Regions from separate parts of the Methylovirgula sp. genome, predicted to be linked through region 1. Evidence: riboswitches for the same ligand, from Rfam matches in the RefSeq annotation. Region 1 holds a riboswitch; each other region holds the start of a gene.

Region 1 (7,956 bases):
TCGCCAGCACATTCCTGATTGCCGCCGTGAGACCGACGCATTGCAGCAGAGATGGCGAGGCGAGGCCATTGCACGATGGTATCGCCGGTACTTTGTCGCCGGCCGCTTTGCGCTCAAACCAGTCATTCAAGCTGCCCCAAGCATTTCCTGAAAGCAGTCATTCTCGCGACACGCTGATTTTAGGACATAATGCGAATCCTCCCGCGCCGATATCCCAGCTTCCAAATCGTTCAGGCCGGCGCTAAAAGCCCAAAGGATTCCTATAGAAGCGGTCGATATGGCGCGAGGAGCGTAACGATTGAGTGAGACAGGTCGGCCTGTAAGTGTTGTCACCGGTGCTTCTGGCGGGATCGGGCGATGGATTGCGTTGGGGCTGGCGCGCGCCAATTATCATGTTGTCCTGATTTGCCGGGACTCGGAACGAGGGCACGCTGTCGCCGCCTGGATCGCTTCCCATGTGCCGGAGGCCAGCACAGAAATGCTTCTGGCCAATCTAAGCTCGCTGCGTGAAACGCATCGTCTGGGTTTGGAGATCGCTGCGGCACACCCGCGGCTCGACGTGCTCGTCAATAACGCTGGTATGTTCGCCGCGCGGCAGCAGGTGACGGCGGAAGGCCACGATGCCGTGCTGGCGGTGAACCATCTCGCGCCTTTCGTTTTGACGAATGCCCTGGAGGGCGCGCTGCGGTCGGGCGCGCCGTCGCGTATCGTCAATATCGGCTCGTCCACTTCCGACCGCGCGAAGATCGATCCGGAGAATCTGGAGCTCACGCGGCACTGGGCCATGGTACGCGCTTATAGCCAGTCAAAACTCGCGATGATGATGGCGACCTTCGCGCGTGCCGAGCATTTGCGCGGCAGCGAGGTGGTCGCCAATGTCGTGCATCCGGGCGCGGTCGCCACCGGGCTGATCAAAGAGCGGGGGCTGATCGGTGCCGCCTGGCGGCTGATGGCGCATTTTCAGCGGACCGAAGAACAGGGCGCAGATACGCCGCTGCATGTGGCGTTGGCGCCGGACTGGGCGGGAGTCACCGGCGCCTATGTGAAGGACCGCGTCGCGGTTCGTCCCAACCCACGCGCGCTGGATGTAGGGCTGGTGAAAAAGGTCGTTTCCGCCACGCGGGTTTTGGTGGAGGAAACGGTCGGCGAGTCCGTCAATTTGAACCGGCTCTAAACCGGCTCCTCTAAAATGGCAGGTGCCGGATCTTCTACCGGAGAGGGGGTGGCATCCGCTGCGATGCGGCTTCTCCCGGTCAGCGCGGCGAGGGCACACAAAAGACGAACGTGTACACTCCCTGACCGGGCTCCTGTGCTAAAGGCACCGCGTGCCGGCGAGGCGCGATCCGAGGCTGCAAACAGCGTGGTGTCCTGCGGTGTCGGCGACATCGCCCCGTCGGCGAGCTGGCCGCCATAGCCAAGTTTCCGGATCGCGCGATGCACGAGGCCCGGAACGAGGCGCACGCCGATCGAGAATGCCAGTGTCGTGAAACTCACCGGCATCTCTCGCCGCTTCGTCATCGTCGCCAGATAGATCGCCTCGGCGATGGTCTCGGGTTGATAGACCGGCGCGATTGGACGCCCGGGCCGTCCCATATGGGATATCGCATGCTCGAAAAAGGGTGTGTTGACCGCTGGCGGAAAGATGGTCGTCAGCCGCACGCGGCTGCCTTCCTCAAACAGCTCGGCGCAGATCGATTGGCCAAAACCCCGCACCGCATGCTTCGCCCCCGAATAGGACGATAGTAACGGCATACCGTGGTAAGCGACAGCGGAGCACACATTGATGATGCTGCCGCGATCGCGCGGCAGCATCCGGCGCAGTGCGACGCGCGTACCGTTGACCGTGCCGAGATAAGTGACATCGGTTACACGCTGGAATTGATCGGCGGGCGTATCGAGGAAGCGCCCATAGGTGCCGTTTCCTGCGCAATTCACCCAAACGTCGATCGGTCCAAGCGTCTGTTCAAAGTGCGTGGCGGCGTTGTCGAGAGCGGCCAGATCAGTCACGTCCGCCTGTACCGTCGCAGCCATAACCCCCTGGCGTTCAACATCGCTGCAGGCCGCCTGAAGTCCGGCTTCACCGCGCGCGATAAGGCCAACCCGCCAGCCCCGCCGGGCAAACAATTCGGCGGTGGATCGCCCAATGCCAGACGACGCACCGGTGACCACCACCACGGCGCCGTCTTTCTCCAACGGTTGGGGATGCGTATCGATGGCTTCGAGGATAAATTGCCGCAAGCTACTCAATTTGCTTTAGCTGGTCTTGGTGATGACGCAATGGACTTTCCATTGATGGCCAGCAGCGCCTGCTCCGCAGGATAAAACGCAGATCGTGTTGCCGAAGACCGCGAGCGCCGAAACAGAACAATCAAAAACATGCGTCACCCGCGAGTGTAGGCGACGATGAAAAAGCGACGCGTTTGCAACTTCGCGGCGCGCCGTAGAAGTCGAAGCGCACCACCGAGACACCCCGCCCGAGGACGATATATTGTCGAGGTAGGTCTCCTGGCTCGCGGGTCACTGCTTGAGTCCGTCTTCCCAGGATCAGATATCCCAGTGACACAGATGGACTTCAGCTCACCGCTCACAGTTGCGGGGGCAGCGCCAGCTTCACTTTCGAACGAAACAGGTCCGATCGCTTGCCGGCTTCCCTCTTAGCTTCGTCGAATTGGATTCGCCGAAGACCACGACAACTCTGAATATGAGTGATTGGGTTCGTGAGTCAAGTTTGGCCGCCGTTGGTTCCCGATCTGTAGCTTTGATTTGCCAAAGGATTTTGACCTTATGAAGCGGAGATCGACGTCGGTCATGCGCCTAAAGTGCAGTATCCGCATCTTGCTCTTTCCGCCCAAGCTTTTTCGGTTCTATCAGCTCCAGCCGCCGCCAAGGGCCCGGAATGAGCGGACGGCGGCGCGTGCGGACTCAGTCCGGTTGTTGACGAGGTCGTCGCGTGCCGCGAGGAGCTGACGGTCCGCATCGAGAACGTCCGTCAGCGGGATCGCGCCAGCCTCATAGGCATTTTCTGAGAGATCGCGCGAGCGCGAGAGGGCAGTGACTTCTGCGCGCAGTTCCTGCTCCCGCAATTCAGATTGCGTCAGTTCAGAAAAAGCATCTTCGACATCTTCCGCCGCTTTCAATACGGATTGGCGATAGAGAAGAAGCGCCTCCAGATGATTGCCGCGCGCTTGTGCGACCTCGGCATTAATCTTGCCGAAATCGAAGAGCCGCCAGCGCAACGCGCCAGCGCCGACTGGCTGGAACGCGCGGGAGGTCAAAAGCTGATTGACGCTCATGCTTTCGAAGCCGAGCGCACCAGACAGCGATATTTTCGGATAATAATCGGCGATCGCGGCGCCAATTTGCTCGTTCGAGGCCGCAAGTCTGCGCTCGGCGGCGATGATGTCCGGCCGCCGTCTCAATAAATCGACAGGGCCAGATGTGCGTGTGATGGATGGCGGGACGGGGACATTGCGTCGTCCGCCAAGCTCGCGTGCGTATGTCCCTGGCTGAGCCCCCATCAACACGTCCAGGCGATTCAACTGGGCATCGAGCCCGGTTTGCAAGGTCGGGACGGTCGCACGCGCCTCGTGCAGAAGAGCCTCGGTCTGCGCGACTTCGCGATCGTTTCCGGTTCCATTGTCGCGCCTGCGTCGAACGATGCTCAGAAGCCGATTGTTCACTTCGATCTGATCGCGAGCGACCGTCAAGCGCGCCTGGTAGCCACGAATTTGCAGATAGGCATCCGCGGCTTCTGCCGCGACACTGATCCTCGTGCCATAGCCTTCGGCCTCCGCGGCCTCGGCTTCATCGTGGGCCGCCGCCGCAGTTCTCTGCAAGCCGCCAAACAGGTCAACCTCCCAACTCGCGGCGGGGCCGACATTGTAATCTTGCTGATCGCGCGTATAGCCCGGAAACGCGTTTGCGATCTTTCCTAAAGGACTTTGTAGAGATTGGTTCTCTGTTTCGGCTTGCGCGTTGAAGTCGGCCGTCGGAAGCAATTGCGCGCTGGCGCCGGCGGCAGCCGCGCGCGCTTCGTGGATGCGAGCAAAGGATGCGGCAAGATCGAGGTTTTGCGCCAGTGCGCGTTCGACAATGGCAACGAGTTCTGGATCCTTGAACCCGACCCACCATTGATCGAGTGGAGGCGCTGGCTTCGCGCCTGCCTTCGGGAGTGTGTGAAAGGCCGTGAGGTCGAGGCGCGGGGCGACATAATCCGGGCCGACGGCGCATGCGGAGAGCGCGATCGTCAACGCCAGCCAGCCCGGCCTAGTGTATTGGGGAAATCCGGAAGGACGGCGTCCGCCGCTTTGGGAATTCGCCCTCGTGGCGGAGACATGGACCATTTCGTTGTCGGCTCTTTAAACGTTAAAGGCAGCGTCAAAGTCTTGTGACCAATATCTATATCAGTCACTATTTGTCAATCTGATGCAGGATCGCTATATTTCGCTGATGCAGGACGATCAAAAGGCTCTCGCGCCCTCGCCGTTGGCCGATGTGGGTCAGCGCGGCCCGGTTGAGCATGAACGCAGGGAGCAAATTATTGCCGCCGCGGGCGATCATTTTCGCCACTACGGCTATGAGAAGACAACCGTGGCCGACCTCGCCAAAGCGATAGGACTGTCCAAGGCTTATATCTACAAGTTCTTCGATTCGAAGCAGGCGATCGGCCAGGCTGTCTGCTTTATGTGCCTGGCGGAAATTTCCGATGCCGCGATGGCAGTCGTCAAAGAGCCGAGGTCCGCCTCCGAGAGATTACGCCGTATTTTCAAGGTCATAGCGGACATGAGCGGAGACATGTTCTTTCATGATCGAAAGATTTATGATCTCGCCACAACAAGCATCAATGAGAAATGGGGCTCGACCTACAAGTATAAGGAAAGCCTGCTCGCGATCGTCCATGCTGTCCTTCGCGATGGTCGCGAAACTGGCGAATTCGAGCGCAAGACGCCTCTCGACGAAACCGCGAGAGCGATCATGCTAGCGCTTGATTGCGTCGCGCACCCGGCCGTTCTTCTCCTCAGACTCGATACGCTGGATGAGGATGCGACGCTGATGGCGAATCTTGTCCTCCGAAGCCTTGCACCGTGACAAAGGCCCTCATGGGATTGTGACTAGTTGACAATTTGGTCACTAGTATGCATTTGAGAACTCTACATTATAGTGGGGTTCTCTCATGGCTCGGGCCCAGAATTTTTTCATCGCGCTGATGGCAGGCCTCGCGCTCGCCGCCTGCAAGCCGGAAGCGGACGCAGACCCGCGATTGGACGACAGGGTCGTCCAGGTCACAAAAGTGCAGGTGGCTGACGCGGGCGCGCTCAGCTTCACGGGTTTTGTCGCGGCCCGCGTGCAAAGCGATCTCGGTTTTCGCGTTCCGGGCAAAATCATACAGAGGCTCGTTGATACGGGACAGAGGGTCTCCGCGGGGCAGGCCTTGATGCGGATTGATCCCGTCGATCTGCGTCTCGCGATTTCCGCGCAGCTTGAGCAGGTCGCCGCGGCCAAGGCCCGCGCCATCCAGGCGGCCGCGGACGAAGAACGCTATCGCAGGCTCGTCGATTCGGGCGCCGTTTCAAAACAATCCTATGATCAGGCGAAAGCCGCCGCTGACAGCGCTGCGGCCTTGTTGTCTGCCGCGCAAGCGCAGGAGAGCGAAGCCCGAAATCAAGGTGATTATTCGCTTCTCTACGCAGATGCCGACGGCACGATTGTCGAAACCTTGGCGGAGCCGGGACAGATTGTGGCGCAAGGGCAGACCGTCATTCGTTTGGCTCATGCGGGTCCGCGCGAGGCTTCGGTCGATTTGCCGGAAACAATCCGGCCGAAGATCGGGTCGTTGGCGCAAGCAACACTTTATGGAAGTTCGCTCACGGTCGATGCGCATCTGCGACAGCTTTCAGATGCAGCGGACGTCAGAACGCGCACTTATGAAGCGCGTTACGTGCTCGAAGGCGCAGGCGCGCAAGCCCCGCTCGGCGCGACCGTCACACTGACTCTCTCCGATGACGTCGCGTCCACCCAACTCGAAGTTCCTATCGGCGCAATAGACGATGAAGGAAGCGGATCGGGAGTTTGGCTTGTCGACGAGTCGAATTCGACGGTCAGTTTCCGCTTGGTTCACGTCACCCAGTTCGGAGCGGAAACGGCGCGCCTTACCAGCGGCGTCAAAGCGGGTGATCAGATCGTCGCGATTGGCGGACATTTCCTGCACGAAGGTCAGCATGTGCGGCTCGCGGATAGCAAGGCAGCCATGCAATGAGTGGCTTTAATCTTTCGGCTTTGGCCGTTCGCGAACGCGGCATTACGCTTTTTCTGATTTTGGCCATCTCGCTCGCGGGGGCGTTCGCGTATCTCAATCTCGGCCGTGCCGAGGATCCGACCTTCACCGTGAAGGTTCTGACCGTGACAGCCGCGTGGCCCGGCGCAACTGCGCAAGAAATGCAGGATCTCGTCGCTGATCCATTGGAAAAGCGATTGCAGGAATTGCGATGGTACGATCACGTCGATACGTTTACGCGGCCGGGCTTGGCGTTCATGACGCTTTATCTGCTCGACCGGACTCCGCCGTCAGAGGTGCCGGAGCAATTCTATCAAGCCCGCAAAAAGCTCGGCGATGAAGCGCGAAACTTGCCGCTCGGCACCTTAGGTCCGTTCGTCAACGATGAGTATTCCGATGTTGTCTTCGCAGTCTATTCCATCGAAGCGGATGGATTGCCCGATCGCCTGCTGACGCGCCAGGCCGAGACCGTGCGCGAGCAATTGCTGCATGTGCCCGGCGTCGCCAAAGTCGATATCGTCGGCGAGCGGCCTGAGAGAGTTTATGTAAACTTCTCCTACGCCAGACTGGCCACGCTCGGGATCAGCCCGAACGATGTCTTTGCGGCGCTCCAGCGCCAGAACGCCGTAACAGCCGCCGGGTCGATCGATACAAAAGGTCCGCAGGTTTATGTCCGCCTCGATGGTGCGTTAGACGACATCCAGAAGATTCGCGACACGCCGATTGTGGCTGGCGGCCATGTTTTGAAGTTATCGGATATCGCAGAAGTCGAGCGAGGATACGAGGACCCTGCGACTTTCCTCGTACGGCACAATGGAAAATCCGCGCTCGTGCTCGACGTCGTCATGCAGGTCGGATGGAACGGCCTTCAGCTTGGCGCCGCGCTTCAGGCTGCTGAAAAAACCCTGAATGCGGATTTGCCGCTCGGCGTGCATCTCACGAAGATCACCGATCAGACCGATAACATCCAGGAAGCCGTCGGCGAGTTCATGGAAAAATTCGTCATGGCCCTCGCTGTGGTCATGTTGGTGTGCCTTATCAGCCTTGGCTGGCGCGTCGGCATCGTCGTTGCGGCGGCCGTGCCGCTGACGCTCGCGACCGTGCTCGTCGTTCTTCTGGTGACAGGGCGGTTCTTCGATCGCGTGACTCTCGGCGCGCTCATTATTGCGCTGGGGCTTCTCGTCGATGACGCGATCATCGCGATTGAAATGATGGTCGTTAAATTGGAGGAGGGGTTCGATCGCATCGCCGCCGCGTCCTACGCCTGGACGCATACGGCGGCGCCGATGCTGGCCGGCACGCTCGTCACGATCATCGGCTTCACGCCGGTCGGCTTCGCCAAGTCGAGCGCCGGCGAATATGCGGGCAACATATTTTGGGTCGTCGGCTATGCCCTGATCATTTCGTGGCTCGTCGCCGTCATTTTCACGCCCTATCTCGGCGTCGTACTTCTGCCGAACATCAAGAGAGTTGAAGGCGCCCACGCGCATATCTATGCGACGCCGAACTACAATCGGTTCAGAAAGCTGGTGGCTTGGGCCGTTGATCACAAGTTTGTCGTCGCCGGCGCAGTGGCTTTTCTGTTCTTTGCCGCCATTATCGGCATGGGGCAGGTGCGTCAACAATTCTTCCCATCGTCGGATCGCCGCGAAGTTCTTGCCGAAGTGCAGATGCCGGAAGGC
Region 2 (7,956 bases), 860 kb from region 1:
CGCGCCGCGGGTGACCGTTGCTTTCGATGGCACGCCGCAATCCTCGACGAGCGTCGACAAGATGCCGCTGCAGATTTTCAAGGATCCCGAGGCTGCGTTGCGAGCCGGGCTTGAGGATTTCAAAACCGGCGATTCCCGCTCGGGACTCGAAGCATTGAAATATGCCGCGGCCGGGGGCGAGTCGCTTGCCCGCTGGAAGCTCGCGAAAATGTACGCCAACGGCGACGGCGTCCCGCAGGACGACGAGAAGGCCTACGATTATTTCGAGCAGATTGTCGAAAATTACGACGAAGACGATTCCTCGCTGCGCGAGCGCGCGGTGGTGTCGAGCGCGTTTGTGGCCGTCGGCGCCTATAGCCTGAACGGAATTCCGAACACGCATGTGATGTCCGATCCGATGCGCGCGCTCGAGATGTTCCAGTATGCGGCGACCAATTTCGGCAATGCCGATGCACAATATAATCTCGCGCGCATGTATCTCGATGGCGTTGGTGTCACGCGCGATGCCGGGCAGGCGGCGCGTTGGCTGCATCTTGCAGCCGAGAAAAACCATATCGAAGCGCAGGCGCTTCTCGGGCAATTGCTGTTCACGGGACGCGAGGGCGTCGCGCGGCAACGCGGTCTCGGCCTGATGTGGCTGACATTGGCGCAGCAATCGGCAACGCCTGACAAGAAAGATCAGTGGATCTTCGACCTTTATCAAAAGGCCAATGCCGCGGCAGACGACACGGACAAACAGATCGCCGCGCTTTACATCGCCGATTACAAGAAGCGCCAACGCGATTAGACGCGCGACAACAATTCTTCGGGTTGCGAGTTCGCCATCCAGCTATCCGCTGGGTGGTGTTTTGCGTTTCAGAGTCGGTATCGAGTTCATTCGAGCGTCGTCCACGTTAATGTCTTGGCGAAAGCACGAACATACAAGCGACGAATCACTGATCGTCGGGAATTAGCGGTTTGTTCCAGACTAGATCGTGTGCTGGAGCGAGGCGATGCCTACAAGCCCGCTCGTAAAATCGCACTGTGTATGCGATCAAAAACTCGGTGCGTTAAATGTTCTGTCCCGTTTTGAATCATAAGGGGCGAAGGCGGACTTGATCCGCGCAGCTATGAATCTGCATTTACCTTCGACGCTGGCGACTCTGATCGAGAGCATCCAAGCGATCGACAAAGCGAGACATGTCCCTTTTCCCGTTAATATCTCGACGAAAGCACGAACATATCAGCGACGAATCATTGATTGTCAAAAATTGGCGGTTTGTTCCGGACTAGATCGTGTGCTGGAGCGAGGCGATGCCTACAAGCCCGCTCGTAAAATCGCGCTGTGGATGCAATCGCATATCAGGTGCGTTAAGTGTTTTGTCCCGTTTTGAATCATGAAGACCACGGCAGATTTTATCCGCGCATCTAAATATTCGCCTTTACGTTTGATACTGACGACTCGAACCGCAGGTCGCTCGCATCTCTTTCCGTTAAAGTCTTGGCGAAAGCACGAACATACCAGCGACGAATCACTGATCATCAAGAATTGGCGGTTTGTTCCGGGCTAGATTGTGTGTTGATACGAGGCGGCATCCACAAGTACGCCCGTAAAATTGCACAATGGATGCGATGAGACGCGTGGCGCGTTAAGTGTTCTGTCTCATTTTGACTCATGAGTTGCGAAAGATGACCGGCATCGAAAAAATCGTCGCCGTTCGCGTCCAAGGCCGCGTGCAGGGCGTCGGATTTCGCGCCTTTGTTCAACATGAAGCCAAACGTCTCGATGTCAGAGGCTGGGTTCGTAATCGGCTGAACGGCGATGTCGAAGCGCTCTTTGCCGGCCCGACGTCCGCGGTCGATTCTCTCGTCGCCGCGTGTCGACGCGGGCCGGATCATGCCCGCGTGACCGATCTCAGCGTGTATGAGCCAAACCCAGACGAGCCTTCGGGCGAGCCGCCCAGCGGCTTTCGTCTGCTGCCGACAAGATAGGCCTTAAATCGCGCCACTCTCGCGGTCGAATTTTTCGCGCGCCGCATCGATCTCCACGACATGCGCCAACGCCCATTGGCCGAGTGCCATCACCGGTTCGCACAACGAGCAGCCAAGTTCACTCAGCCTGTATTCGACTTTCGGCGGAATTGTCGGAAAGACCTTGCGGGTTACCAGGCCATCGCGTTCGAGCCCGCGCAAGGTCAGTGTCAGCATGCGTTGAGAAATCGCATCGACGTTGCGCTTGATCTCGCTGAAGCGCTTCGGCCCCGCGGCAAGCGTCATGATGATAAGCACACTCCACTTATCGCCGACGCGGGCGAGAAGCTGGCTCACCCGGCGACAGTCGGAATGATCTACGGCGGGCGGTTCGATAGTCACGTCCATGTCTGCAACACCCAAAAATGTGCCTCCTTGCGGGGTTTAGCAGCAGTACCGTAATTAGTCCAGGTTACAAACAAATACCGAGGTGGACTATGAAACTGCTACAAATTGATTCGAGCATCACCGCTCCGAATTCCGTGAGCCGGGTGATCACTGCTGCTGTCGTCGAGCGCCTGCGCCAGACGCATCCGGGCCTGCAGGTCATCGAGCGCGATATCATCGGCGCCGCGCTGGATCATATCACGCCAGTCAATTTCCCCTCGTCGCATCCGATTTCGGCCCTGGCCGGCGACGCACCGGAATTTGCCGCCGGCCGCGCGACGAGCGACGCTATTCTCGACGAATTCCTGGCTGCCGATATCGTCGTGATCGGCGCGCCGATGTATAATTTTGGCGTCCCTAGCCAGCTCAAGGCTTGGATCGACCGAGTCATCGTTCCGGGCAAGACCTTCAGCTATGGTCCCGAGGGCGTGAAGGGCCTTATCCCCGGCAAGCGGGTGATCATCGCTATTTCGCGTGGCAATCTTTACGGTTCGGACCAGCCGACAGCCGCGCTTGAACATGTGGAGACTTATCTGCGCTCGGTCTTCTCTTTTGTTGGCATCACCAATCTGCAATTCATCGTCGCCGAAGGCGTCCAGCTCGGCCCCGACGCGCGCCAGGCGGCGCTCGACAAGGCGTTGCAGGAAACCTCAGTGCTGAAAGCAGCCTAAATTCAGCGGGCGGCGCCGAAGGTTGCTTCAAATGTCCGGCGGAGAGTTTCATCGACCTCCGCCAGTGTCGCTGGCACGCCGAGGTCGCGCAGGCTGGTGAGGCCGAGGTGCGAGGCGGCAATGCCGCAGGGCGTGATGGCGGCATAATGGGAAAGCTCCGGCGCGATATTCAACGAGATGCCGTGAAAGGTCACCCAGCGGCGCACGCGGATGCCGATCGCGGCGATCTTGTCTTCGGCGGGTTCGCCATTTACGCCGGGCGGCTTATCCGGGCGCGCAACCCAGACGCCAACGCGATCCTCCCGCCGCGCCCCATGCACGCCAAAATGCGCCAGCGCCGCGATGATCCAGTCTTCCAGCGCGGCGACGAAGGCACGAACATCCGGCCCGCGCCGGCCGAGATCGAGCATCACATAGACGACCCGCTGACCGGGCCCATGATAGGTGATCTGGCCGCCACGGCCGGTTTTATGAAGCGGAAAGCGGAGCAGGTCGTCCGCTGACGAGACGGCCGACGTTCCCGCGGTGTAAAGCGGCGGATGTTGGAGCAGTAGCACTTGCTCCGCGGCTTCTCCCGCCGCAATTGCCGCGACACGCCCTTCCATTATCGCCAGCGCATCGTCGTAGCTGGTGAGCCCGTCAAGCACGCGCCATTCGACCCGGCCGCTTACGGGATTCCGTAAACTCCGGACGATGTCCTGACGGGGAAGCGGTCTGCTCATGCTTTGTCGCTCGAAAGCGCCGCGAATTCCGCACGCGACGGAGATAAAACAAGTCTTTCGCGCAATTTGAGCCGTGGCGACGCAAAATCAAGCGCCCTAGGGCAGGAAAAGTCCCCGCCAGCCTTGTCAGAGCAGGGGGGGTTTGTTAGATCACCGGCCTTCCGCGGCCATGGCGGAATTGGTAGACGCGCTAGCTTGAGGTGCTAGTGGGGAGACCCGTGGAGGTTCGAGTCCTCTTGGCCGCACCATTTCATTTTAGTCTCGTTGATTTTAGAGCGATTTATTTCATCTTCGTCTTAGCTAAAAGCTACGCGGCACACTTTTGTTCGTGGTTCTTTCATTGAGCTTAGTGTGTCTGCGAGCTTGGCCATGGCACTTGCTGCCATAAGCCTGCGTCACGCACCGCGGGCGTAAATTTTGATTCTGGTTGGGGGCCGGATGGCCGGTGATGGCTGCGATCTCCCCTTTGGAGCAGCCGAGTTCCGCTAAACGCGCGGCGCTCGCGTTCCTTCAACCTGCGCCAAGCAATGCGGGAGACCAGCCTGAAACCGGCTAATTTGTGCCGATGTTCAGGGTGACGATCTTCTCTGTTCTGATGTTGTACGTGCAATAGGCGGTAGAGCGGACCCATGCACCGAATCCATTTTGCATTTGGACATGATCGTCTATCAAAGTGATCAACCCGTCATCCGGTGCATTCGTACCTGTTTCATAGTTGGCGAAATCCTCGCACAACCAACCACTGCACCATTTCGGGTGGGCATATTTTCCGGTCTCATTCACGGCAGCAATGCAGGCATGCCTCGCATCGTCAGCCTTTGAACTATAGTTGACGAGATCGGCGTTATCTCGACACATTTTCCAATTCTCAGCGCAAAGTGTCTCTGGATCGCTCTGCGTGACCGCTTCTTTGTCGCCTCTTGAAGAGTCTATCGCGAACAAGAGGCATGCGACGCCTGCTGTCGCGGCGATACCCGTGAACAGCCAAAAACCCAGAGTGGGGCGATGCTGGGCCATAGGTGCCGCAAAATTATCACGGCTCAAAGAGTCGCCGATTAGAGACTCTCGACCGCAATTTGCCGAGGAGCCGGGTCGCTGGGCAGCAGGATAAGGCTTCGCTCGGGCTGTGCAACAGGCAGTTGGCACACCCCGAGAACGCTATCGGACCTTGCACGGGACTTTGCGTCGTCCTCTTGGCCGCATGGGCGACTAGCTTTCGGCCTGATTTTTCAGACAAAAATCGATTGAAGCAGGGTTAGGCTGCGGGCGCACCGGAACTGGCGTTGCGGATGGCCGCGACGATCGCCGTCAGCACGGCGCCGAGGACGCCGCCGCCGACCGCTTGGCTCGCCAATGTCCCGATATCCGCATGACCGACGTTCTCCAGCGCCGGGATGATGATCCCGAGGAAGGACGTGCCGGCCGCGCCGCCGATGGCGCCGACAAGCGAATTGCCCAGCGTTCCCAAGTTGAGGTTCTTGGCGACTGAGGCAACACCATTGCCGCCGATCGCGCCGGCGACAAGTTCAACGACGAGTCCTAAAGCAGACATTTCATTCTCCCCTTTTTTCCGGTTCTTGCCGGCGGCGGGATTTGAGAAGCAATCGTCGTAGCGGTCAAGGCGAAGGGCCGACGGCGCGTGCCCCGCCACACAAAGCGGATGTCGATACTGCGATGCGTCAGGCTGATCAGAGTCAGTCAACGCTGGCGTTCAGGCTATGCACTGTCCAGCGGCCGCCACGCGCCTGGAAACGCGAAAAGCTGAGCGGTGCGATATCGATTCGCCAAAAGGATTTTGGATTGGCGTCGAGCGCGACGATTGCGGCGGCGCGAATGACAGAAGCGTGGGTCACGGCGATGATTCGATCATCGCCTTCGCCGATTTTATCCAACCAGTTTGCAATTCTCGTCAGCAAGTGCGTGACAGATTCGCCGCCGTGTGGCGCGGCGGACGGGTCTTCTATCCATTGCGCGAGACCAGCCGCATCGGCAGCTTCCAATTCCTCAAGGGATTTGCCAGCCCAATCTCCAAGATCGATATCCGCGAGCAACGGATCGACTTCGGCGGCGAGGCCTAAAGCCTCCGCTGTCTGGACGGCCCGCAGGGCGGGGCTTGTCCAGGCAGCATCCGAGCGCCCTATGCGCGGTGCGAGTGCGGCCGCCTTTGTTGCGCTTGCGGCCTCCAATGGTTCATCGCACGGAAAAAGCGCTGCACGGGTCGCCTTTGTCGCGCCATGCGCAATGAATGTGAGACGCAAGCTCATTTCCCTTGTCCGTTTGACAGAGCGGGCTTCAGCGCATTATCGTCCGCGCGACTACGGACGTGGAAGCTGGTGAAAGTCCAGCACGGTCGCGCCACTGTAATCGAAAGCGGAATTTTCCGTGATCGAAAGTCAGACCCTCGCCGTAGCAATCCATTCATCGGGGCGCTGGATCCCCAGGGAGTGATCATGTCAGATATTACAATCGGTTCAACGACTGCGCCCATCCCGGTTCGCGAGATTTTGCCGTGGCTTATCTTCGGCGCACTCATGCTGCTCGCCATCTATTTTGTTGGCGCTGAAGAGGGGGCGACCTCCATCTTCAAGGGCATGTATGTGCACGAATGGGTGCACGACAGCCGCCATCTTCTCGGTTTCCCCTGCCACTAAGAGGGGTCTCCAATGGTCAGCGCACTTCTCGTGCGGGGAATGCTTGTCGGCTTCCTCGCGGGACTTCTTGTATTCACGTTCGCCAAGGTTTTCGGCGAGCCACAGGTCGATCGTGCCATCGCGTTTGAAAGCGCGATGGACGAGGCGAAGATGAAGGCCGATCTCGCCAAGGGCATTCACGATATGGAAGAGCCGGAGCTTGTCAGCCGTCCGATGCAGGCGAGTTGGGGCCTGCTCACCGGCGTCATGACCTATTGCACGGCGTTCGGCGGTCTGTTCGCATTGGTGTTCGCGTTTGCTTACGGCCGCGTCAGCGGTCTCGGTCCGCGCGCCGTCGCGGCGTTGCTGGGGCTGACGGGCATTGTCAGCCTCTACATCGTGCCGAATCTCAAATACCCGTCCAATCCGCCGTCGGTGGGTCACCCGGATACGATCGGGATTCGCACGGGGCTTTATTTTGCGATGATGGCCCTGTCGGTGGCGGCCATGGTCGGCGCGGCGATCCTGCGCAAGCGCCTCGCACCCAAACACGGGGCGTGGACGGCCGCGTTGATCGCATCAGGCGTCTACATTGTCGCCGTGATTGTCGTCGCTGCGCTCTTGCCACCGATCAACGAAGTCCCCAGCGATTTCCCGGCCGTCGTGCTCTGGCACTTCCGCATCGATTCACTTGCCATGCAGGCGATCATGTGGGCGACATTGGGCTTCGTGTTTGGCGCCTTGACCGAGCGGGATTCTGTCGGCCGCCTGCATCGGTTCAGCGGCAACGCCAATCCCGCTTGGCGTTAGACTTTTAAGGCTCCGGCAGGCGCGTTGTGTGCGTCTGCGCTTCGTGTGTGCCGGGCACTTTATGCCCGGCCAGTCTTGGAATGATCTTCGCCAAAATCTCTTCGGTCTCCGATCGCCAACTGGGCGGCGCCGCGCGAAACGCCGGCGTGTCGGGGCCGGGCGCGATATGCACGATCTTGTAGCCGCGCTGCTTCAAGGCGCGCAAAAGCTGCGGCAGCATTTCCGCCGTCGAAGCGCGGGAATCGTGCATCAGCAAAATGCCGCGCCTGGCGCGGTCGAGCCGCTTCAGCACAAGATCAAGTTCGGCCTGCGGCGTCAATAAAAGCCAGTCCGAAGCCCAGAAATCGGAGCCGAAGACGCCGATGTTTCGGCTCTCAAGCCAGCTCACGAGCGCTGGCGTATCGGCAAAGCCCGGAAAGCGAAAGAATTTGATCTGACCCCCGACGCTGCCATATGCGGCCTGCTCATCGGCGGCGAAGCCGTGGTCGATATCGGCGCGGGCGGCGGCATCGCGCATCAAGCGCAGCGTTCCGCCGGGATGCGAAAACGTATGATTGCCAATCGAATGGCCGTCAGCGACCTCGCGCCGCGCCAGCGCCGGATAGGCCTGCGCGTTGCGGCCGATGAGGAAGAACGTTGCCTCGACGCATTCCTTGGCCAAAGCATCGAGCACGCGGGGCGTTGTCGTCGGCCTGGGGCCATCGTCGAATGTCAGCACGACCTCGT
Region 3 (7,956 bases), 1.6 Mb from region 1:
GCCCGAGCGCCGGATATTGCCCGCGGGTGAATATCTGCGATGAAGAGAGTACCGCGCCGTTGCCGTTCGAGTCGAACACGCCAGTAAAACAAATTCCCTTTGCGTGGTTACGCCGATGCCCGAGCGCGGGGCCGCCAGGCGGGGCTAAAGCGGCGATGATTTTACGAGCGGTGAGACGGTCGGGGGATAGCCAGCCCGCCGTATAAGCGAAGGCGCCAGCACTCGCCGCGATAATCACGGCGATGAGCGCGAATGAGCCGAGAGGCAATGGAGAGGATCGGCTCGGAACGGACAATGCTCTACTCCAGAAAAATACTTGCCGAACATGCAATGCGCGTTACACGAATTCAACCATAACATTTTAAAATCCATGTCATGCCCCTTCGAATACGGTCAATCCTGCATCGGCACTTATTCATCACCAGTCTCGGCAAGCTTGACCGCACGGTATCCGATCGGCATTTAGCGGACGTCGTCATGTCGATTTCGCCAACCGGACATAAGAATGACGTTCACGAGTACGTTTGGTCTCACGGCGGCGGTACTCGCGCTTGAAGCGATCTTCGGCTATCCGGCATTTTTATTGCGCGTGATCGGCCATCCAATCATGTGGATCGGCGTGTTGATTGGTGCGACGGAATCGCGGCTCAATCGGCAATCTACAAACGCGCAAATTCAAAAGCTCTCTGGCGTTGTTGCTTTGGTCTTCTGGCTGGCTTGCGTCGGAATTTGTGGCGTCGTCGTCACGCGGCTGCTCGGCACGTCAATCTTCGGCGAACTAGTGCTCGCGCTCCTCGCAACGAGCTTGCTGGCGCAACGCTCTCTCCACGATCATGTGCGAGCCGTCGCCACAGCGTTGGAGCGCGAGGGGGTTGAACCGGCGCGCGCGGCGGTCGGCCGGATTGTCGGGCGCAATGCGGCTGACCTCGATGAAGCGGGCATTGCACGGGCCGCGATCGAAAGTCTCGCCGAGAATTTCTCCGATGGCGTCGTTGCGCCGGCGTTCTGGCTCGCTGTTGGCGGTCTCACCGGCGCGATGCTCTATAAGACAATCAACACTGCCGACAGCATGGTCGGGCATCGCACGCCACGCTTTGCAAATTTTGGCTGGGGGTCGGCGCGGCTCGACGATCTTGTCAATCTTCCAGCGGCACGGCTTGCGGCATTGCTTTTCGCCGCTGCCGCTGTCTTTGGCGGGTTTGCGTCCGCGCGCGAGGTTTGGCGTGCTACGCGGCGCGACGCACCCAAGCATCTGTCGCCCAATGCCGGATGGCCGGAGACAGCGATGGCCGGGGCTCTCGGCCTCAAGCTCGGCGGTCCGCGAGTCTATGGCGAAAATGTCGTTGATGGCGCCTTCATGGGCGATGGCCGTTGTGACGCGAATGCCAAAGATATTTTCCGCGCGCTCGAATTGTTTCGACGTGCCGCCGCGATTCAGATTTGTTGCTATGCGGCGCTGGCACTCGTCTTCATTTGGCGAGGCTGAGCAAAAGATCGAGATCAAGGTGAGTTTCGAGATGCGTGGCAAGGCCGTCGAGCGTTCGCTCGATCTGGTCTTCATAGGCGAGATCGGAGCCATTGCCGCCCAGCGACGTGATCCATGCGCGGCGTTGATGATCGTCGGCAAAAAGGCCATGGACATAGGTGCCGGCGACGAGGCCGCTCGCTGAACGCGCGCCTTCAACGCGGCCGTCATCAAGTCTGTGCATCGGGCACATACAATCCGGTCCATAAGTTTGGCCGATGTGCATTTCATAGCCTTTGAACGGCGCGCCGTCCGCCGTGTCATGACCGGCGACAGCCAAAAGCGCCTTGTCGCCGCCGAGCACGGTCTCGACATCGAGCAGGCCGAGGCCTAGCGTTTCGCCGGGTGCGCCTTCAATACCGTCCGGGTCGGCAATCCGCCGCCCAAGCAATTGAAAGCCGCCGCAGAGGCCGAGAACTTTACCGCCGCGCCGCACATGCGCCTTGATATCGATGTCCCAGCCTTCTGCGACGAGCGCATCCATGTCGGCGCGCGTCGCTTTCGATCCTGGCAGGATGATCAGGTCGGCATCGCCGGGGAGGGGCGTGCCATGCCGCATCATCATGAAATTGATGTTAGGCTCCGCAGCGAGCGGATCGAGATCGTCGAAATTCGCGATATGCGGCAGAACCGGCGTCACGATCTTGAGCGGCCGGTTTTTGCCGCTTGGCATAAAACGTTGGTGCGGAACACTGTCCTCGGCAGGCAGAAGGGCAGCATCGGCGAAATAAGGAATGAGTCCGAGTGCCGGCCAACCTGAATAGGTTTCGATGTCGCGCATCCCGGCTTCGAAGAGCGTCGGATCGCCGCGAAATTTATTGACGATGAAGCCCCGGATCAGCGCCGCATCGTCGGCATCGAGCACCGCTTTCGTGCCAGCGATCTGGGCGATGACGCCGCCGCGGTCGATGTCACCTATGAGAACGACGGGACAATCTACAGCCCGGGCGAAACCCATGTTTGCGATATCGTTGGCGCGCAGATTGATTTCGGCGGGGCTCCCGGCGCCCTCGACGAGTACCAGATCCGCCGCAGCCGCAAGTGTCGCAAAACTTTCGAGCACGGCGGCGCGCAGTTTTGGTTTCCAAGCCTGATATTCGCGCGCTTTGGCGGTCCCCACGACGCGGCCTTGCACCACGACTTGCGAACCGACATCGCTTTGCGGTTTCAATAAGACAGGATTCATATGCACGCTTGGCGCAAGCCCCGCCGCGCGCGCCTGCAAAGCCTGCGCCCGGCCGATCTCGCCGCCGTCTGCCGTCACGGCGGCATTGTTGGACATGTTTTGCGGCTTGAATGGCGTGACCGCGAGTCCGCGTTTGCGATATGCCCGCGCAAGCCCGGCGACGATCAGCGATTTGCCGACGTCAGAGCCCGTGCCCTGAAACATCAGACGTCGCGCTATCATTAAAACTCGATTCCGGCCTGAGCTTTGACGCCCGCCGCGAAATGATGCTTGACCGCATTCATTTCGGTCACGAGATCGGCGGCGTCGATCAGGGTCTGCGGCGCATTACGTCCCGTGACAACGACATGCAGGCCGGGACGCCGCTGGGTCAGCGCCGCGACGACATCATCGACCGGCAGATAATCGTAGCGCAAGGCGACGTTCAGTTCGTCGAGGATGACAAGTCCGATCTGCGGGTCTTCCATCAGCGTTTTCGCCTTCGCCCAGGCGGCTTCGGCGGCGGCGATGTCGCGGGCGCGATCCTGCGTTTCCCAGGTGAAGCCTTCTCCCATCGTGTGCCAGGAGACGAGATCGGCGAAGCGCGTCGCCAAGATGTCGCGTTCGCCCGTCGACCACGCGCCCTTGATGAATTGCACGACACCGACGCGCCATCCATGTCCGATTGCGCGCAGCAGGAGGCCGAAAGCCGCCGTCGATTTGCCTTTGCCACGTCCGGTATGGACGATCAGCAGACCTTTTTCGATCGTCTTTGCGGCGACTTCTTCGTCCTGCGCTTCCTTGCGCTTGCGCATCTTTTCCTTGTGCCGCGCGCCGGAATCAGGCGCATCTTGCGCAATTGTCATGGGAAATCTCCAGCCGCCGCGGCGGAAGGCGCTGTTTTGACAAGGCTGCGGGGCGATGGCAAGGTGCCAAACGACGGTCCTTCTTCGGAAGGAAAACAGGGAATGCGGTCTGAGCGTCTGCTCAAAGCCGCAGCTGCCCCCGCAACTGTGAGCGGCGAGCTTTCGCCCGAAGCCACTGGATTGCCGAAAGGCGATCTGGGAAGGCGGGCGACATATGTGTTGAGCCGCGAGCCAGGAGACCTACCGTCTTCGTTGACCGTTTGCGTCGGGCGGGGTGCCCCGGGCGAATGCTGCAGCCTTTGCTAAGCTGCGTTGCGCTGAAGTGCGCCGGTCCTTTCACCCCACGGAATAGAGCGTTTTCGAGCGAAGTGGATTCCGGTTCGCGTGAAGAAAACGCGTCGAAGCAAAACTGACGCGGAGCATGGAATGGCGGCGCTCGACACGCATAAAATCCCGACAACGATCGTCACCGGCTTTCTGGGCTCCGGCAAGACGACGCTGATCCGCCATCTGCTCGAACGTGCGCAAGGCCGCCGCCTGGCTTTGATCATCAATGAATTCGGCGATGTCGGCGTCGATGGCGAAATCCTGCGCAGCTGCGGTGTCGCGTCATGCCCCGAAGAAAATATTATCGAGCTCGCCAATGGCTGTATCTGCTGCACGGTCGCAGACGATTTCGTGCCTGCCATTGAGGCGTTGCTCGGTCGCGGCGAGAAGCCCGACCACATCATCATCGAGACGTCGGGTCTGGCCCTGCCCAAGCCGCTGGTGAAAGCCTTTGATTGGCCGACCATTCGTTCGCGCCTCACGGTGGATGGTGTGATTGCCGTGGTCGATGGCGCTGCCGTGCTCGCAGGCACATTTGCCGATAATCCGGAAATGATCGCAGCACAGCGCGCCGCCGATCCTTCGCTCGATCACGATAATCCGCTTGAGGAAGTCTTCGAGGATCAACTTCTGTGCGCTGATATGGTCGTGCTCAACAAAAGCGATCTGCTGACAGACGATGAGAAGATGCAGGCGCGTGAACAGATCGCCGCAGTTCTGCCGCGCGCGGTCAAAATTGTTGTCACGAGCGAAGGCAAGGTCGATCCCGAGCTGCTGCTTGGGCTTGAAGCTGCGGCGGAAGACGAGATCGACGCGCGCAAGTCGCATCACGATGACGAGCCCGAGCATGATCACGACGAGTTCGAAAGCTTCGTGCTCAATGTCGGTCCGGTCAGCGATCAGGAGCAATTCATCGCCAGGCTGAGTGCTATCGCCGAGCAGCATGACGTGTTGCGGATGAAAGGCTTTTTCGAGGTCGCGGGCAAGCCGATGCGTCTTCTGGTGCAGGGCGTCGGACGGCGCTTCCGGCAGAATTTCGATCGTCCGTGGCATAAGGACGAATCCCGCCAGGGCCGGCTGGTCGTCATCGGCGAGACGGGGCTTGATCGCGCGGCGATTGCCGCAGCGGTCGGCTGAGCGCCCATGCATCTTCTGCGCACGACGACGCGGACGATCGACGAAGCGGAGAGCGCTGTCGATCTTGGCCAGACGCCGGGCGCGATCGTCTTTTTGTCTTTTTCCGATAGCGATCTCGGGCTCGCCGCGGCGGCGCTGGAAGATCGCCAGACCGCCGATGTACGCCTCGCGTCATTGGCGGCGCTACGCCATCCTTATTCGGTCGATCGTTATATTGAATCTGTCGCGGCTCATGCGCGCTTCGTGCTGGTGCGTCTTCTCGGCGGTCTTGATTATTGGCGTTATGGCGCGCAAGAGCTTGCGGCAGCCGCGCGTCGGCATCGCTTCGATCTCGCTCTCATTTCGGGTGATGGCCGCGCTGACCCGCGGCTCGACGATCTCTCGACGTTGCCCGTCGAAACGCTCCGCGCGATATCAAGCAGCTTCGATTGCGGCGGTCCCGGCAATCTTGCCAATCTTTTTGCCTGGATTGAACGGCGCAGCGAGGGCGAGACAGGCCAATTGCCCGAGCCGCAATCGACGCCAGCCTGCGGGTTTTTCGCCGCCGCCTGCCGATCTGGTGCGAGTGATGCGCCGCTCGCAATCATTGTGTTTTATCGCGCCTATCTTCTCGCCGGGGATGTCGCGCCAATCGTAGCTGTCGCCAATGCTTTGGTCTCGCGTGGCCTGCGCGTCTTGGCGGCGTATGTGCCCAGTCTCAAGGATGGCGAAGCAGGAATCTGGCTTTCCGAGCTTCTGACGAAAGAGAGGCCCGACGTTATTCTGAATTCGACGGCATTCGCCGCGCGCATGGATCAAGCGCACAGCCCGCTTGAATCTGCGGACGCGCCGATCCTGCAAATGATCCATGCCAGCAATTCGCGCGCGTCCTGGGACAGCGATATGCGCGGGCTCGGCGTGGCTGATCTTGCCATGAATGTCGTCCTCCCGGAGCTTGACGGCCGCATCATCACGCGGACGATTTCCTTTAAGGAGGAGACTGAACGCAGCGTGGCGTTACAATTCACGCGCGTCGTTCATCGGCCGGACGCTGCACGGATCGCATTCGTCGCTGATCTTGCCCAAGCATGGGCGCGTTTGCGCCGCACCCCGCGCGGCGGCCGGCGGCTCGCCTGCATATTGTCCGATTATCCGGCCAAGGCCGGGCGTGCGGCCTACGCGGTGGGGCTCGATACGCCCGCGAGCCTTGTCGAGATCGCAACGCAGCTCAGGGCGGCAGGTTACGATATTGAGGCGATCGATGACGGCGACGCGATCGTCCGCACTTTGGCGGAAGGCGCGCCGTGCGAATTCTTATCTCTGGCAATGTATGAAGAAGCATTCGCCGCGCTGCCGGAAACATTGCGCGCCGCAATTATCGCCGCGTGGGGCACACCGGATGCCGATCCGCATGTCGAGCGTGGTGCTTTCCAGTTTCGCGCCATGCGGCTCGGCAAGATGATCGTCGCGATCCAGCCGGATCGTGGCGGCGCGGCGCAACGCAAGGCGGATTATCACGACGCGCGGCTGCCGCCGTCGCATTTCTACGTCGCGTTTTATCTGTGGCTGCGTCACGTCGAGCGGATCGATGCGATGATCCAGCTCGGCACGCATGGCACGCTCGAATGGCTGCCGGGCAAAGCGACGGCGCTGTCTGAATCTTGTGCGCCGGAAGCGCTTCTCGGGCCGGTGCCGCTGATTTATCCGTTCATCGTCAACAATCCCGGCGAGGCAGCGCAAGCCAAACGCCGCGCTGGCGCAGTGATCGTCGGCCATTTGACACCGCCGCTCGGGCCGGCCGGGAGCGCTGGCGATCTTGCGGAATTCGAGGCGCTCTTCGACGAATATGCCTCGGCGCAGCAAATGGACCCGAAACGCGCCGCTTTGCTCGCCGAGACGATTTTGGCGCGCGCCGGCGAAACGGGACTCGCGGCGGAAGGCGGCATCACGCTTGACGCGCCGCAGGAGGAAGCGTTGGCCAAGCTCGACGCATGGCTTTGCGATATCAAGGATATGCGCATCGCAGAAGGTCTGCACACATTTGGGCGGCCGCCAACGTCCATGGCGCGCGTGTTGGCGGACACGCAGGCCGATGCGGCCGACTTAGCGCGGCTCGATGCTTGTGCAGAGCGCGAAATGGCGGGACTTGTTGCTGCGCTGGACGGTCGCTTTGTCGAACCCGGTCCATCGGGCGCTCCGGCGCGCGGGCGGCTCGATGTCTTGCCGACCGGCCGCAATCTCGTGACTATCGATCCGCGCATGGTGCCGACGCGCACGGCGTTCGAGATCGGCAAGCGCGCCGCGGCGGCCGTAATCGCCCGGCATTTGCAGGATCACGGTGACTGGCCACGGCGGCTTGTGATCGATCTTTGGGGTTCGGCGACGATGCGCACCGGCGGCGAGGAGCTGGCACAGATTTTCGCCTATCTCGGTGCGGTTCCAGTCTGGAACGACGCGTCGGGCCGTGTCACCGGCTTCACCATCCTGCCCCCGGCGGCGCTCGATCGTCCACGCATCGACGTGACGTTGCGGCTCTCGGGGCTTTTCCGCGATGTGTTTCCGTCGCAAATCGCGTTGATGGAACAATTGATCGACGCGGTTGCTTCGCTTGACGAAACTGCGGACGATAACCCGCTCGCTGCCACGCGCGCGACGAGTGGCGACATGCGGCGCATTTTCGGTCCCGCCTCCGGCACTTACGGCGTTTCGCTTGGCCGGATGTTGGCAGAAGATGCGGCTGTAGCCGAAAGCGCTCTCGCCGGCGCTTATCTCGCTGACAGCGGCACGGCGCTCGGGCGCGACGAGCGTGCAGCGCCGGATGTGTTCCGCGCACGTGTCGCCAGCGCTGACGCCTTCGTGCATGTCCAGGATTTGCCGGGTCAGGACGTGCTCGATTCGAGCGCCTTCTTCGAACATGAAGGTGGCTTTGCGGCGGCAGCAAAACAAACCGGCGGTCA
Region 4 (7,956 bases), 1.7 Mb from region 1:
GCGCTTTTTATGCTCGATCCCAACGGCATCGTCACGAGCTGGAATAAAGGCGCGCAACGCATCAAGGGCTATTCTTCCGAGGAAATCATCGGTTGCCATTTCTCCCGGTTCTATACGGAAATTGAGCGTTCGGCCGGCGTCCCGGCGCGCGCCCTGCATACGGCTGGACAGGAAGGGCGTTTCGAAGCTGAAGGCTGGCGGCTGCGAAAAGATGGTTCGCGCTTCTGGGCCAGCGTCGTTATCGACGCGATCCGCGACGAAGCTGGCGTTCTCATCGGCTTTGCCAAGCTCACACGCGACGTCACAGAGCGGCGCGAAAACGAGCTCGCGATCGAGAAAGCGCAATTTGAACGTAACCGCGCACAGAAGATGGAAGCGCTCGGTCAGCTCACCGGGGGCGTCGCGCACGATTTCAACAATTTGCTGATGATCGTGAGCGGCCACATCCGTCAGCTTCGAAAGTTCGTACCCGCTGAAGACACCAAAGGCCAACGTTCGCTAGATGCCATCGAGGCAGCGGCAGGGCGCGGTCAGTCTCTGACCCGACAGCTTCTCACCTTTTCGCGCCGGCAGACGCTCAATCCCATCCCTGTTGAAATCGCCGCCCGCCTCGCTTCCGTGCGGACGTTGGTCGAGAGCTCGATGGGGCCGTCTTACAGGCTGGTCTTCGGCCTGCTGTCGGATGTGTGGCCTGTTCGGATCGATGCCGATGAATTCGAGCTTGCCCTGGTCAATCTTGTCCTGAATGCCCGTGATGCGACGCCGAACGGCGGAGAGATTAAAATCTCTGCGGCGAATGTGCAGCTGGATGGAAAAAGTTCCCCGGAACAACTGACTGGTGACTTCGTTGCGCTTAGCGTGGCGGATACTGGCTGCGGGATCCCCCAAGACGTCCTTGAGAAAATTTTCGATCCGTTTTTCACGACCAAAGGTCCGGGTAACGGAACTGGTCTCGGCTTGGCGCAGGTGCAAGGCTTCGCGCACCAATCCGGCGGCGCAATTTCGGTCACGAGCGAACTGCGGCAGGGAACTGTTTTCACGCTCTACCTCCCGCGCAGCAAGTCCGGAGGCGGCGAAAGCGATGAGAATATCACGCAGAATTTGGCCTCTACCGGAACATTGCTTCTCGTCGAAGACAATCCGGACGTGGCCGAGGCAACGGCTTCACTGATCGAAGACCTGGGATTTTCGGTTCAGATCGCTGGCAACGCGCAACTCGCCCTTGAAGTCCTCGCAAAGCAGGACATTTCGGTTGTCGTCAGCGACATCGTCATGGCGGGCTCGATCGACGGCGTGGACCTCGGGCGGACGGTTCGCGAGAAATATCCGAATTTGCCGATGATCCTCATCACCGGCTACAACAATCGCTCAGAGGAAGCGCGCGATGAGTTTATTGTATTGCGCAAGCCCTTCAGTGCCACCGACCTCGCGCGCGTCATCGCCCGTATCCAGTCCGAGGCCTCACCGCAAGGCCCGACGAACGTTATCCGTTTGGGTCAGCCGCGTAAAAGCGCGAAGCCTGAGAGTTGAAGTCGAGGATCAGCGTCGAAACGCGCTAGTGGTCGTGATCCGACCGCGCGTCGGAGAGCGGCGGATAATATATGGCGCAGGGAATGTAGGCGTTCGGGATATGCATTGTGGCAGGTAAGTCGCCGCCGGCCGCAATTTGAGCAGGCAAGAAATGCGTGTGCGGACCTGCAGGTGAGACGCCGCCGGGTTGCGGAATTCCGCTATAGACCTCTATCCGCCCAATCGGATTGCGCACGACGCGGACCGGCGACTCCGCCAAAATATTCGCGCCCTTCAAGCTCAACACCTGTTGCCATTCCGCGCCCAAACAGGCATCGAGACTCGCCTTGAGAGCTGCTGAACTCGTCCGCATGCAGAATGCGCCCGCGGCACGCCCGAGACCGAAATCATAGAGCGTTGCCTTGCGTTCATCTGGTTGGATCGCTTCAGTGTCTTCTCCGAGGCTCGCTAAACCGCCGCCGGGGAATTGCCGCGTGAGAACGCGCGGCACGGCAAGCACGACAACATCGCGGCTTGAGGATTCTGCCGATCCAACTGCCAGCGCCGCGACGTGATCCTGCAACGAAAGAGACATCGCACCACTTTGCGTGCGCGCACTGATCGTTCGATCGCTCAATTCCACGCGCAAATCGTCGTCTGCGCCGATGCAAAATTCCGCGATTGCGCCGTTCACGCCGGAAACCCAGGTTCCGCCGTCGGGGCGAAGTGTGTCCCTTATGAAGGCTCGTAAATCGTCGGTGCTCCAGCCGAGATGATAAATGCTAAGTTCCATCTGCGCACGCCGATCTGGCAGCGCCGCCCAAACGGCGCTCTTTTGGTCGTCGGTCAGGATTAGCCAGCTCGCGATTTCATCGCGGCTGCGCGCGCAACCAATACAGAAATCAGAAGACGGGCGGATGCGGCATACGCCAATGCAGGGGCTTGGAATCATCTCGGACACCGCTTGATCTGAAAATATTGGCGCGGAGCTTTACGCCGTGGACGCATTCATCCGCAAGCTGCGAACTTGTGCAAATCGAACTTGACAGCATTCGGGCTTCAGCTTCATCATAAGTGTGATGGTTCCCTTCGGGGATCAAAAGGGAACGCGGTGCGATCGTCAGATCCATGCCGCGGCTGCCCCCGCAACTGTAAGCGGCGAGCTGAACGCCATTAAGCCACTGGGCAACCGGGAAGGCGGCGCAAAGCAAAGACCCGTGAGCCAGGAGACCTGCCATCCGCCGTGGTCACGCGCGAACACATTGGGCGGGGTGTCCTGATGGGGGATGAATGCGCGTCTAAATCGCTCGCATTGATCGCTTTGGTTCGCAGTGACGTGTCACGTTGCTGCGAGGCATTATGCTCATCTCCCAACCCAACGCCGCGGCGGTGCGCCGCGCGCTTTTTGTTTCGTCAAGCGTCATCGCCCTAGCGTTTTCCTCCTCTGCCTTGGCGCAGGTCGCGACCGGCCAAGCCGCCGATCAGTCGCAATCCCTGCCAGAAGTCCTCGTGACGTCACCGACGACGGTGCCGACGCCAGAGAGCGATGTCGCAAGTAGCATCGGCGTCATCACAAGCCAGCAGATCTCGGCGCAGCAAGACCGCACCGTCCCCGACGCGCTGAGCACTGTCCCCGGCCTCAATGTCGTGCAGACGGGCGGACCGGGCGGCCAGACCTCCGTCTTTCTTCGCGGGACAAATTCGAACCACGTCAAGGTTTTGATCGATGGCATCGACGTCAGCGATCCGAGCAATCCCAATGACTCCTTCGACTTCGGCCAATTGCTGACTGGTGACATTGAGCGCATCGAAATCTTGCGCGGGCCGCAGAGCGGCCTTTACGGCTCGGATGCGATCGGCGGCGTCATCAATATCGTTACCAAGAAGGGCCAAGGCCCGCTCAAGGTGACGGGAACGATCGAGGGTGGCTCATTCGGAACGGCCAACCAGACCTTCAACGCCAGCGGCGCGCACTCGATCTTCAATTATGCATTCAACATCAGCCATTATCTCGCGGCCAGCACGCCGGTGACACCGTTGAACGAGCTTCCACCTGGCCAGCAGCGTAACAATGATTCCTACGAGAATTGGACCCTCTCGACCAAGCTGGGCGCCGACATCAACGAGCACCTGACGCTGAACTATGTCGGCCGTTATACAGATTCCACGTATTTCTTCACCGGCGACGGGTTCGACCCTTCAACCGGGCTGGAAGCTCCGGAGTCAACGCAAAGTCTACAAATTGACCACGACTTTTTCACCCGCGGCGAAGCGGTAACGTCCTTCTTCGACGACCGGCTGAAGAATTATCTCGGCATCAATTATTCGGACTCTAATAGCTTCAATGCCAGCCCCGGCACCGATAACGAAATCAACCAGGGCCAGCGCCTCAAATTCGATTGGCGCAGCGTGATCGCGGCACTGCCGGGCGAAACGATAGTTCTCGGTGCCGACCACGAGACCGAAACGCTCTTCCAGAACGATCCCGACGTCGATGCAAATCGTAATGACGCTGGCGGCTATGCGGAATTGCAGTCAAATTTCTATAATCGCTTCTTCCTCGTCTCGAATGTCCGCTACGACAATTACGACACGTTCGGCGGTCACGTGACCTATCGCGTTGCGCCAGCTTTCATCGTCCCGCAGACAGAGACGAAGCTCAAAGCTAGCTACGGCACCGGTTTCAAGGCACCGACACTGAGCGAACTCTACGTGAATTCTCCGGCCTTCTTGTTCTTCGCCAATCCCAACCTTCAGCCGGAGGAATCGACCGGCTACGACGCCGGTTTCGAGCAGCCTTTATTCCACGACAGGTTCAGCTTCGGGGCGACTTATTTCCACAACAACATCACGAATCTGATCGATTCTACCGACACGACCTACGTAAACATCGGCCATGCCGAAACGCAGGGTGTCGAAAGCTTTGCCGACTGGGCGGTCACCGACCGGCTGCATCTGCGAACGGATTACACCTACACGCGCGCGGTGGATGAATCGACCGGTCTAGAATTGCAGCGCAGACCATATGACAAGGGCAGTATCACCGCGCTCTGGACGCCGATTGATCCTCTTACCTTATCCGGCACTTTGATCGCGGTCAGCAAATGGGTCGACGATTTCGACCGCAACAATTCAAATACAGCGCCGGGGGATTTCACACCGGGTTATGTGGTCGTCAATGTCGCGGCGAATTACAAAGTCGACGACCACGTAAATCTCTTCGCTCGCATCGATAATCTGCTGAACGAGCATTACGAGAACCCGCTCGGCTTCCTGCGTCCGGGTATCGGTGTCTTCGGTGGCATGCGGCTCTCCGCGTTTTAGGATGCGTTGAAATAGAAAGAAATCGAATGGAGACAATGATGCAAAACAGACATTATGCTATCGAATGGCAGCAGCCGCTTTCGCTCGCAACACTGATGGCGGCAAGCGTCGCTTTTAGCCTTGGCCTCGCCTGCGCGGTGCCGCTTGTGGCTTTCGCGGCGCTTGGCGCGTTAACGCTTGACCGCAGAATGGGATTACTAATTATCATCGGAATCGTGGCGGCCAACCAGATCCTTGGCTTCACCGTGCTGCATTATCCGCACGACGCGGCAACTGTCGCTTGGACGCCGGCCTTTCTGTTCGTCGGGATCATCGCAACTCTCACGGCATTCTGGACGAAACGCCGCTGCGCTGGCTTACATCCGACCGTCACCGTCCTCGCAACTTTCGTTGCTGCCTTTGCGTGTTACGAAGGAGGCTTCTTCCTTATTTCGCTGCTGACGAGAAGCGGGCTTTATGCCTATGCGCCCTCGATAATCCTGCGCATCCTTGAGACAAACGCATTGGCTTTCGCAGGATTGTGGTTGATTCGTCGGATCGCGATGGCACTCCGCACACCCGCCGTAAAATCCACAGCGCCATTCCGCCCGTTGCCGACGACCTTCATCCAAGACTGAACTACAATCTTTTCGACGCAAAAGCGCCTGGGAGGGCATCGCGAAGGTAATCTGCCCCACCTACGCGGCGATCTCATCTCATCGTAAGCTGATGAGATTGTTGGCACCCTAAAGGACGCGAAATACCCGCAACGGCAAATTATTAGCGTTCGTTGAAACGACTTTCTGCGGATAGAGCCCGATTTTTGTTTAGGGGCCACCATAAAGAAAAACCCCGTAGCCAAAGGCGACGGGGTCGAATTGGTGGCGCGGGGGATGTGCTCCACAAGGCGAACTTACCTTCGCCGGGGGCTGAAGATGTGCGCTATCGCACAAGCGGGCCGTAGGCTTGCTAGCGTCGGCTCTGCTTTTGGGCGTTTCTGAACTCCAAAATCTTCATTTCAGGTAGTCGTACACAACGGTTCCCAGGCCGAGCGTCAGATCGGTGACATAATGCGTAGCCGAAACCACGCCGCGGACAGGCAGCCGCGCGACATCACACAGTGCGTGTTCGAAAAGTTGAATCGCTCCGGGGCCTGACCAAGCTCCTTTAAGCGTAACGTCTTCAACGTAATATCTTACCAACTCGCAAATGCGCGGCGTGCAATCCACGTGCGGAATAATTTTGATCATGAAATTGGGTCGCGCCAATGCTTTCAGGAGCGGCGCGTGATCGATTTCACGGTGCTTGTAGCCCATCGACGCGCTGACGCAGAGAACCGAACCGTAGTGCAACGTACAGACCAGCGTCTCGCTCTCATGAGAGATCTTCGGAGTCGCGAGCTTTTTTGGAAAACCCCAGATCTCTCGGCCTCCGGCAATAGGCGAGTTGTCGTCAAGGTACATCGCATGGACATAGCCGCCCTCTTGCAAGTCCCCATCCGCACCCCGAAAACGCACCGGAATAACTTGGCCGGTTTCGGTATAGTCGCCAAAGCCTGTTGAGTCCGGCATTCGAATGAACTCATAGCTGACCGTATCCCCGGCGACCTCCAGTGGTTCCGGCACAACTTCCTTCAACGCCTCGATGTCTGTGCGGTAGGTGATGATGATGAACTCGCGGTTATAGAACTTGTAGGGTCCCTTCGGATACGCGGGGTCGTTAAGCGGCATCGCAAACGCCTTGTCGCGAACTTCGGAGATTTTCATCGGCGGGACTCCCACTTCGTAACGATTGGCGTAGAATACACTAAGCTTAAGGTTCTGCCAGCTGGGTTCTTCTTTGGGAGCACCGAGTTTATTTTCATGTACTCCGTTCCGTCAAAACCCCAACCGCAACGTCTGCAAATTCCGCGACGCGCCGATGACGTTGAGGAATTCGTGAATTTGTCGCCGGGTGTAGGGTTGCGCGAAGCGGCCGCGCATACCTTTTTAGGGATTATGACCTCAAGAGTTGCTCCCAGTTACACCGGTTTATTACATGGGTCATTTCGAGGTTAAATTATTGGGAGGCTGGTATGAGAAAGCTTACGCTGATCAGTGTCTGCATTTCGGCTGCAATCGCCGTCGCGACGGTCGACGCCGCGATTTCTGCTCAGGACAAGTACACCCTCAAAGTTCGGAACGGTCTCGCATTCTCCGAGTTCAGAGGCTACGAAGACTGGTCGGTGATCGCGATTAGCGAGAACGGAGGCAAGATCGCCGCGATCTTGGGGAATCCGGCGATGATCGGTGCCTTTAAGGAAGGCGTGCCTGGCAATGGTCACGGTTTCCCGAACGGCGCGAAGATGGCAAAAATCCATTGGATTCCGAAAAAGCAGGACTCATACCCTGGTCAGCCAATGGTGCCGGGCGCTCAGCATGACGTCGATTTCATGGTGAAAGATAGCAAGAGGTTTGCGGATAGCGGCGGATGGGGATGGGCCGCGTTTGAGTATGACGCCGCATCTTCTACGTTCAGGCTCGCCACGACAGCGGACGAACCGCCGCAGAATAACAATGCGAAATGTGGGTTTGGCTGCCACACGTTGGTGAAGAACAAAGACTACGTCTTCACGGAGTACGGAATGAGATAACGCTGTCCCGACGGAGGGGGCGGCTCGCTACGCACGCCGCTGTCGTCAACCAGGTCGTTCACCGCTTCCCTCGAACAGATCGGGCGGCAAAATTCCAAATTGCTTGATGATCTTCGCCTCTGGAACTCGCGCGGCATCCGGTCACCCATCCGCGAAGGCGACGGCCTCCGCATTCAAGCGCGACGGGCGCCCTGAATGATTTGAATCCTGGCTTCGCCTTTAAGACACACTGTGGAAATTGGATGCCTAAGACGTGTGGCCTCCAATATTTGGACCAGGAACAGTCGGGTCCCACGCGCAAGACTTATCGAGCAGTATCGGCGGATGGACCAGATGGAGATAAGTAGTCATCGAATGAAGGCAGATCGGCGTTCTATTGACCCAATTTCCTGAATTCACGGGCTCCAACCTATCGACGTGGCTATAACCTATCGCCGGAAGCACGGTGACGACATCGAAAGGATTTGCAATCCGCCATGAATCCACGCGCAGGTTCTCGAATGCGGCGGCAA

Evidence for each region. Region 1 has a riboswitch for cobalamin ahead of WDN02_RS10090 (SDR family oxidoreductase). Riboswitches for the same ligand answer to the same signal wherever they lie in the genome.
Region 2: another riboswitch for cobalamin. It lies ahead of WDN02_RS14225 (CbtB-domain containing protein); the one in region 1 lies ahead of WDN02_RS10090 (SDR family oxidoreductase).
Region 3: another riboswitch for cobalamin. It lies ahead of cobW (cobalamin biosynthesis protein CobW); the one in region 1 lies ahead of WDN02_RS10090 (SDR family oxidoreductase).
Region 4: another riboswitch for cobalamin. It lies ahead of WDN02_RS01740 (TonB-dependent receptor); the one in region 1 lies ahead of WDN02_RS10090 (SDR family oxidoreductase).

What each region holds. Positions count from the first base shown of each region.
Region 1 is NZ_JBBCGP010000001.1:2,066,556-2,074,511, forward strand. Features, by position in the region: gene WDN02_RS10085 (SDR family NAD(P)-dependent oxidoreductase) at 299-1,174, shown strand; gene WDN02_RS10090 (SDR family oxidoreductase) at 1,171-2,238, opposite strand; cobalamin riboswitch at 2,478-2,704, opposite strand; gene WDN02_RS10095 (TolC family protein) at 2,868-4,250, opposite strand; gene WDN02_RS10100 (TetR/AcrR family transcriptional regulator) at 4,426-5,088, shown strand; gene WDN02_RS10105 (efflux RND transporter periplasmic adaptor subunit) at 5,174-6,256, shown strand; gene WDN02_RS10110 (efflux RND transporter permease subunit) at 6,253-7,956, shown strand, end outside.
Region 2 is NZ_JBBCGP010000001.1:2,923,236-2,931,191, forward strand. Features, by position in the region: gene WDN02_RS14180 (tetratricopeptide repeat protein) at 1-787, shown strand, start outside; gene WDN02_RS14185 (acylphosphatase) at 1,669-1,971, shown strand; gene WDN02_RS14190 (helix-turn-helix domain-containing protein) at 1,975-2,358, opposite strand; gene WDN02_RS14195 (NAD(P)H-dependent oxidoreductase) at 2,448-3,068, shown strand; gene lipB (lipoyl(octanoyl) transferase LipB) at 3,071-3,790, opposite strand; tRNA gene WDN02_RS14205 (tRNA-Leu) at 3,954-4,038, shown strand; gene WDN02_RS14210 (hypothetical protein) at 4,343-4,834, opposite strand; gene WDN02_RS14215 (hypothetical protein) at 5,046-5,342, opposite strand; gene WDN02_RS14220 (histidine phosphatase family protein) at 5,485-6,054, opposite strand; cobalamin riboswitch at 6,077-6,214, shown strand; gene WDN02_RS14225 (CbtB-domain containing protein) at 6,241-6,441, shown strand; gene WDN02_RS14230 (CbtA family protein) at 6,454-7,230, shown strand; gene WDN02_RS14235 (polysaccharide deacetylase family protein) at 7,235-7,956, opposite strand, start outside.
Region 3 is NZ_JBBCGP010000001.1:3,696,751-3,704,706, reverse strand. Features, by position in the region: gene WDN02_RS18070 (catalase family peroxidase) at 1-268, opposite strand, end outside; gene cbiB (adenosylcobinamide-phosphate synthase CbiB) at 506-1,486, shown strand; gene WDN02_RS18060 (cobyric acid synthase) at 1,470-2,933, opposite strand; gene cobO (cob(I)yrinic acid a,c-diamide adenosyltransferase) at 2,933-3,556, opposite strand; cobalamin riboswitch at 3,614-3,819, shown strand; gene cobW (cobalamin biosynthesis protein CobW) at 3,983-5,020, shown strand; gene cobN (cobaltochelatase subunit CobN) at 5,027-7,956, shown strand, end outside.
Region 4 is NZ_JBBCGP010000001.1:368,686-376,641, forward strand. Features, by position in the region: gene WDN02_RS01725 (PAS domain S-box protein) at 1-1,530, shown strand, start outside; gene WDN02_RS01730 (hypothetical protein) at 1,556-2,302, opposite strand; partial or broken gene WDN02_RS01735 (DUF1289 domain-containing protein) at 2,321-2,461, opposite strand; cobalamin riboswitch at 2,573-2,763, shown strand; gene WDN02_RS01740 (TonB-dependent receptor) at 2,869-4,833, shown strand; gene WDN02_RS01745 (hypothetical protein) at 4,869-5,450, shown strand; gene WDN02_RS01750 (acetoacetate decarboxylase) at 5,826-6,578, opposite strand; gene WDN02_RS01755 (cytochrome P460 family protein) at 6,887-7,444, shown strand; gene WDN02_RS01760 (lipase family protein) at 7,691-7,956, opposite strand, start outside.